Regions from separate parts of the Lentzea sp. NPDC058450 genome, predicted to be linked through region 3. Evidence: riboswitches for the same ligand, from Rfam matches in the RefSeq annotation. Region 3 holds a riboswitch; each other region holds the start of a gene.
The links. Region 3 has a riboswitch for thiamine pyrophosphate ahead of ACFWNN_RS14280 (thiamine ABC transporter substrate binding subunit). Riboswitches for the same ligand answer to the same signal wherever they lie in the genome.
Positions count from the first base shown of each region.

Region 1: linked by a shared signal. The riboswitch ahead of thiC (phosphomethylpyrimidine synthase ThiC) and the one ahead of ACFWNN_RS14280 (thiamine ABC transporter substrate binding subunit) in region 3 are both predicted to bind thiamine pyrophosphate.
Region 2: linked by a shared signal. The riboswitch ahead of ACFWNN_RS27575 (FAD-dependent oxidoreductase) and the one ahead of ACFWNN_RS14280 (thiamine ABC transporter substrate binding subunit) in region 3 are both predicted to bind thiamine pyrophosphate.

Region 1 is NZ_JBHXLO010000019.1:105,269-107,525, forward strand. It holds gene ACFWNN_RS27530 (LysE family translocator) at 1-309, shown strand, start outside; TPP riboswitch at 1,022-1,146, shown strand; gene thiC (phosphomethylpyrimidine synthase ThiC) at 1,136-2,257, shown strand, end outside.
Region 2 is NZ_JBHXLO010000019.1:111,190-113,446, forward strand. It holds gene ACFWNN_RS27565 (thiazole synthase) at 1-154, opposite strand, end outside; gene thiS (sulfur carrier protein ThiS) at 156-356, opposite strand; gene ACFWNN_RS27575 (FAD-dependent oxidoreductase) at 353-1,318, opposite strand; TPP riboswitch at 1,304-1,415, opposite strand; gene thiE (thiamine phosphate synthase) at 1,442-2,080, shown strand; gene ACFWNN_RS27585 (dioxygenase) at 2,112-2,257, shown strand, end outside.
Region 3 is NZ_JBHXLO010000007.1:238,863-241,119, forward strand. It holds gene ACFWNN_RS14275 (ABC transporter permease) at 1-40, opposite strand, end outside; gene ACFWNN_RS14280 (thiamine ABC transporter substrate binding subunit) at 16-1,014, opposite strand; TPP riboswitch at 1,008-1,118, opposite strand; gene ACFWNN_RS14285 (4a-hydroxytetrahydrobiopterin dehydratase) at 1,153-1,446, shown strand; gene ACFWNN_RS14290 (glycoside hydrolase family 88 protein) at 1,587-2,257, shown strand, end outside.

The DNA of each region.
Region 1 (2,257 bases), on a different contig from region 3:
GAACCTCCGCCCGCGAGCCACGCGTTCCGCAGCGGCCTGGTCGTGAACCTCGCCAACCCGAAGCTCGGCGTGTTCGCGATCTCGTTCCTACCGCAGTTCGTGCCTGCCGGGGAGGCCGGCCAGGGGGTTCTGCTCTTCCTCGCCGTCGGGTGGGTCCTGATCGACACCGTCTGGTACCTGATCATCGTGTCGATCCTGCACACCATCCGCGGCTGGCTGAGCAGGCCGCGCGTCCGTCCCGCGCTGGAGAAGCTGTCGGGCGGCGTGCTGCTGGCGCTCGGAATCCGGCTGGTACTCGACCCGCGTTGAGATCGCGTCGCCTCCCCGCCGCCAGAAGAGCTCGGGGAGGCCCGCCAGCTCGGCGAACGTGTGGCACGCGGCCATCGACGCGTAGCCGCCCGCGAGCACGTGCGCGCGGATGCGGTCCAGACGACCGAACTCGATCACCTCACCGGCGATCAGGAACGGCAGCACCAGCTGCCAGGCCTGCACGACGGCCGGACGACGCCGGTGAGGTGCCCGGAGCGCGGCCCTGGCGACGCGCAGCAGGTGCTCGTTCGCGCTCATCGTGTACGGGTGCGCCGCGTGGTCCCAGTTCCAGCGGCGTTCCTCGGTGACGGCGCACCGCACGCACTCGACGGGCCCGGTGCCGAGCTCGGCACCGCACCGCGAGCAGGCCAGCAGCGTCATCGCCCAGTCCACGCACGTCCACGGGTACTGCCCGACGTCGGCCGAGGTCACCAGCTCGGCCAGCTCCCGGTCGGCGAGCTGCGACGACGTGCGCAGCGCTTCCCAGTCGGCCAGCCAGAACTGGTCGAGCAGCTCCGCGCAGAAACCGCAGTCGGGGTAGCCGCGACCGGCGAGCTCCCCGCAGGACGGGCATGCCGAGACCACGGCGGGACGCTGGCCGCGTCGCGCGCCGGGCGGGAACGGCTGGTGATCAGCCACGGGGAAGAGATTAGGGGCAAACGACGCCCTTGGCAGCAGCGGCGCGCTCTGACTATGGTCGGTTCTCGACAACTCAACACAACGCGGGAGCTCGCGCCTGAGCGGGCTGAGAGGGTGACTGGCCGTAGTGCCGGTGTCACCGACCGCCTGAACCTGACCGGGTAATGCCGGCGTAGGGAGGAATGTCGTGACGGCACTTGACGACCGTTCGGTCAAGCCCAGTGTGACCACGGGCCCGATCTCGGGCTCTCGCAAGGTGTACCGGGAAGTCTCTGCTGACGTCCGGGTGCCTTTCCGCAGGGTGGAACTGACCAACGGCGAACATGTCGATCTGTACGACACTTCCGGTCCGTATACCGACGACAACGCGACCATCGACGTCCACAGTGGACTGCCCGACCTGAGGTCCGGGTGGGTCGCGGCACGGGAACCGATCAACGGAGCTGTCAGCCAGCTCGCGTACGCGAAGGCCGGGATCATCACCCCGGAGATGCGCTACATCGCGGTGCGCGAGAACGTCGACGCGGAGTTCGTGCGCGCCGAGGTGGCCATCGGGCGTGCGGTGATTCCGTTGAACCGCAAGCACCCCGAGGCCGAGCCGATGATCATCGGCAAGAAGTTCCTCGTGAAGATCAACGCCAACATCGGCAACTCCGCGGTGTCGTCGTCGATCGAGGACGAGGTCGAGAAGATGGTGTGGGCGTCCCGCTGGGGTGCCGACACGATCATGGACCTGTCGACCGGCAAGCGGATCCACGAGACGCGCGAGTGGATCCTGCGCAACTCGCCCGTGCCGATCGGCACCGTGCCGATCTACCAGGCCCTGGAGAAGGTCAACGGCGATCCGGCCGCGCTGTCGTGGGAGGTCTACCGCGACACCGTGATCGAGCAGTGCGAGCAGGGCGTCGACTACATGACCGTGCACGCGGGCGTGCTGCTGCGGTACGTGCCGCTGACCGCGAAGCGCGTCACGGGCATCGTGTCGCGCGGCGGTTCGATCATGGCCGCGTGGTGCCTCGCGCACCACCAGGAGAGCTTCCTCTACACGCACTTCGAGGAGCTGTGCGACATCCTGCGCGCGTACGACGTGACGTTCTCGCTGGGTGACGGGCTGCGGCCGGGTTCCATCGCGGACGCCAACGACGAGGCCCAGTTCGCCGAGCTGCGGACGCTGGGCGAGCTCACGCACATCGCGCGGGCCAAGGACGTCCAGGTGATGATCGAGGGCCCCGGCCACGTGCCGATGCACAAGATCGCCGAGAACGTCCGGCTCGAGGAGGAGTGGTGCGGCGAGGCGCCGTTCTACACG
Region 2 (2,257 bases), on a different contig from region 3:
CTGCCGCGTCCACCCGCCGCATCGCCACGGTGGTGAGCTCGGTGCCGGACGCGACCAGCGCGCGTTCCAGCACCGAGAGGTTCGCGGCACCGCCGGTGCCGGTGATGAGCCTGGACCGGAACTCCCGGCCCGCGATGATCAACGGATCGTCCACGTCAGCCTCCCTGGACCGCGGTCAGCACCTCGACGACGCCGCCGTCCGGCACGATCGTCCTGTCCCACAACGCCCTCGGCACCACGGCGCCGTTCAGCGCCACGGCCACGCCCCTGTCCGGCGCGCCCACCAGCGTCACGACCGCGGCCACCGACGTGCCCTCGGCCAAGTCGCGGGAAGTCCCGTTCACCTGTGCCTTCACGAAGTTCCCTCCTCAAGCAGACGGACCACGGTCCGAGCCGTGTGCGGGGCGAGCAGCAGCCCGTTGCGGTGGTGGCCCGTCGCCGCGATCACGCCCGGTTCGAGCCACCGCACCACCGGCACGTTGTCCGGGCTGCCCGCGCGGAACCCGACGGCGGCCTCGGTCAGCGCGTACTCGGCGATTCCCGGCAGCACGGTTTCCGCGTCCCGCAACAGGTCCCGGACGCCCGCGACGGACACGTCGGTGTCGAACCCGGCCTCGTACTGGGTGGCGCCGACGACCAGTCCGTCGTCGCGCGGCACGAGGTACACCGGACGGCCCGAGACCAGCGCGCGGATGGTGTGCCGAGGCGGCGGCAACGCCCCTGGCCGGTGCGTGAGCCGGAGGATCTCGCCCTTGACCGGCCGGATGACGTCGCGCAACGCCGGGTGCAACGCCCCGCTCCACGCCCCGGCGGCGATCACCTGGACCCGTCCGTCCACATCAGACCGCACGCCCAGATCGACACAAGCCTTCCACAGTGCGGAAAGCAGCAGCCTGTTGTCGACGGCGAGGTCACCCGCGGCGTACACGCCACCCCGGACCGCCGGACCCAGCGAAGGCTCCAGGGCGCGGATCTCCCGTGACGTCAGCAACTCCCCCGCGTGCCGCAGGTCGGCGAGGTCACCGGGTTGGGTGCCGACCGCCAGCGTCCCGGCCTCGAACAACGGCACGCCGATCGACGCGGCGAACGACGGCCACAGCGCGAGCGCCTCAACCCCCTGCGCCACCACGGCTTCCTCGCCGGGCCACGCCTCCGTCAACGGCGCCAGCATCCCGCCCGCGACCCGCGAACCGGCGTGCGGCGACCCGTGATCCCACACCGAAACCGAGAACCCGGCCCGTGCCAACGCCAACGCGACGGACAGGCCGATGACGCCGCCACCCCGGACGGCCACTTCCACACTACTCAAGGCATTCACGCTCCCTGCGCCGGCATGACCCGGATCAGGTTCGACGGTCGGAGCGAACCACGCTCCCTCTCAGCCCGGTGTTCTCCAGGCTCCCGTGCGGACCTTGCTCAACATAACGGTTAACGTGCGTACGTGCCAGGACTCGACGGAAACCTGATCAGGCAACGACTCGCCGACGCGACGCTCTACCTCTGCACGCCGAACCGGCCTGATCTGGCCGAGTTCGCGGACGCGGCCCTCGCGGGCGGCGTCGACATCATCCAGCTGCGGGACAAGTCACTCGAGGCCAAGCAGGAGATCGAGGCCATCGAGATCCTCGCGGAGGCCACCGAACGCCACGGGAAGCTGCTCGCCGTCAACGACCGCGCGGACATCGCCCACGCCGTCGACGCCGACGTGCTGCACCTCGGCCAGGACGACCTGCCGGTGCCGCTGGCCCGCCGGATCGTCCGCGAGGACGTGGTGATCGGCCGGTCCACCCACGACGTCGACCAGATGACAAAAGCGGCCGCGGAACCCGGCGTGGAGTACTTCTGCACCGGCCCGTGCTGGCCGACCCCGACCAAGCCGGGCCGTCCGGCACCGGGCCTCGACCTCGTCCGCGCCACCAAGACGGACCGCCCGTGGTTCGCCATCGGCGGCATCGACCTCACGAACCTGCACGAGGTCAAGGCGGCGGGCGCCACCCGTGTCGTCGTCGTGCGGGCCATCACCGACGCCGAGGACCCGCGCAAGGCCGCCAAGTCGTTCAAATCCGAACTTGATCGTTGAAATTTGAACTATCAGGCGTACTCTCGACGACGTGAGCGCACCTGTGCTGTACCTGAGCCACGGGGCACCCCCGCTGGCTGACGACGAGACGTGGACCAGAGAGCTGAAGGACTGGTCCGCCACCCTCCCGCGCCCGGAGGCCGTGCTCATGGTCTCCGCGCACTGGGAGGAGGCGCC
Region 3 (2,257 bases):
ACCCCGTCCGCGAACTCAGCCCTGCACGAGCTTGCGCCACTGCTCGACCCAAGCCTCGCGGTTGTCCTTCACCTTGTCGGCAGGCAGCGACTGCGGTGAAGACGGCAACGGAGCGTCCTTGGCCCACGACTCGGGCAGCGCGACGCCCTCACGTGACGGGTACACGTACATCTGCTCGGCCACCTGGGCCTGGAACTTCTCGCCCAGCAGGAAGTCGAGGACCTTCTTCGCGTCCTCGGGGTTCTTGGCCCCGCTCAAAACGCCCGCGTACTCGACCTGGCGGTAGCAGGTGTCCAGCACGGCCTTGGTCTTGCCGCCCTCCGCCGACGGCGACGACGCGTACGACACGACGATCGGCCGCGTGCCCTTGGTGGCGGAGAACTCCTGGTTGTAGGCCTCTTCCCAGCCGCTCACGACCTTGACGCCGTTGGCCTTGAGCTTGGTCCAGTAGTCCTGCCAGCCGTTCTCGCCGAACTTCGCGACCGTGCCGAGCAGGAACGCGAGACCGGGCGACGACGTGGCCGGGTTCTCGACGACCAGCATGTCCTTGAACTTCGGGTCGACCAGGTCCTCGTACGACTTGGGCTCCACGCCGCCGAGCTTGGCCGGGTCGATGTTGAGGCACACGTCACCGACGTCGACGGCCTGCAGCCGGTTCGAGTCGTCGGCCTTGTACCGCTGCGCGCCCTTCGCGGCCTCGGGCGAGGCGTACTCGGCGAACACGCCCTCGCTCAGCGCCCGCGACGCGAACGTCGAGTCGACGCCGAACGCGACGTCGCCGATCGGGTTCGCCTTGGTCAGCACCAGCTTGTTCGTCAGCTCGCCGGCGTCACCGCTCGCGATCTGCTTCACCGTGATGCCCGAGGACTTCTGGAACTCGTCCAGCACCTCCGGCTTCACCACGAACGAGTCGTGCGTGACCAGCGTGACCTCGTGCGACTGCGGTGCGGTCGACGTTCCGGCCGAGCACCCGGCCAGTACGAGAGCAGCGCAAACAGCCAAAATCCTTCTCACAGCAAACCTCTCCCTACGCCGGTATGACCCGGATCAGGTGGACGGTCGAGGGCTTGCGAGCCCTCCTCTCAGCCCGGCGCTTCACCGGACTCCCGTGGTAAACGCGCAGCTTACGTCACGTGATGGGACGATCAGGACATGGCCGAGCTGTTGAGCGACGATCAGTTGAACGACGTGCTGCCCAAGCTGCCCGACTGGAGCGCCCAGGACGCGGCGCTGGTCCGGACCGTGGAGCTGGAGAGCTTCTCCAAAGCGATCATGGTCGTGAACCGGATCGCGGAGATCGCCGAGAACGACAACCACCACCCGGACATCGACATCCGTTACAAGACACTGACATTTCGCCTGTCCACGCATTACAAGGGAGGAATCACCGCGCTCGACGTGACCCTCGCCGAGGAAATCGACGGGGTCCTGGACGCGCTGGGCTGATTCGGTCAAGATGTGCGCTGCCGCCGCCCGCGGAAATGAGAGGGAACACCCTCATGCGGTTGCGCACATCACTTTTCGTCTTGGTTTTGACCGGGACACTTACCGCGATTCCTACCGGCGCGAACGCCGTTCCTTGTGCCGTGACGGACACGATGATCAAGGCCAGTCAGGCTTGGGTCGACCGGGGTGTGGACCAGGCGGCGAACACCTGGTCCAACGCCGGCTTCCACGTCGGCAACCTCGCCCAGGTGCGCACCACCGGGATCAGCAACCACAAGACGTGGCCGTGGGTGCAGGCGAACAAATATCTGCTCCCCGTCGACCCCGCGAACCCCTTCGCCCCGGACGCGCAGGCGACCGGTGAGCCGTACCTCGACGTGGCGTTCTTCCACCCGGAACCCGAGGTGCTGCAACCGTTGCGCGACAACCTGCGCACCCAGGTGAAGGACGGGAAGAACCACTGGCAGCAGCCGGACGCGCTGGCCATGGCGCTGCCGTCGTTCACGCGGATCGCGTTGGCCGACAACGACAAGGCGATGCTCGACTACTCGTTCCAGTCGTACAAAGCGCTGAAAGCCCGCACGTTCAACGACTTCACCGGTCTGTGGAGCCTGAACGTGCAGACCAACGGCTGGGCCGTGCAGGGTCTCGCGAAGGCGGTGCTCGCGCTCCCGGCCGACCACCCGTACCGCGCCGAGTACGCCAGGACGCTCGCGAAGAGCCTCAAGACGTTGAAGCTCCTGCAACGCCACGACGGCTTCTGGGGCGCCACGGGCAAGGACTCGGCGGCCACCGCGATGATCACCTACGC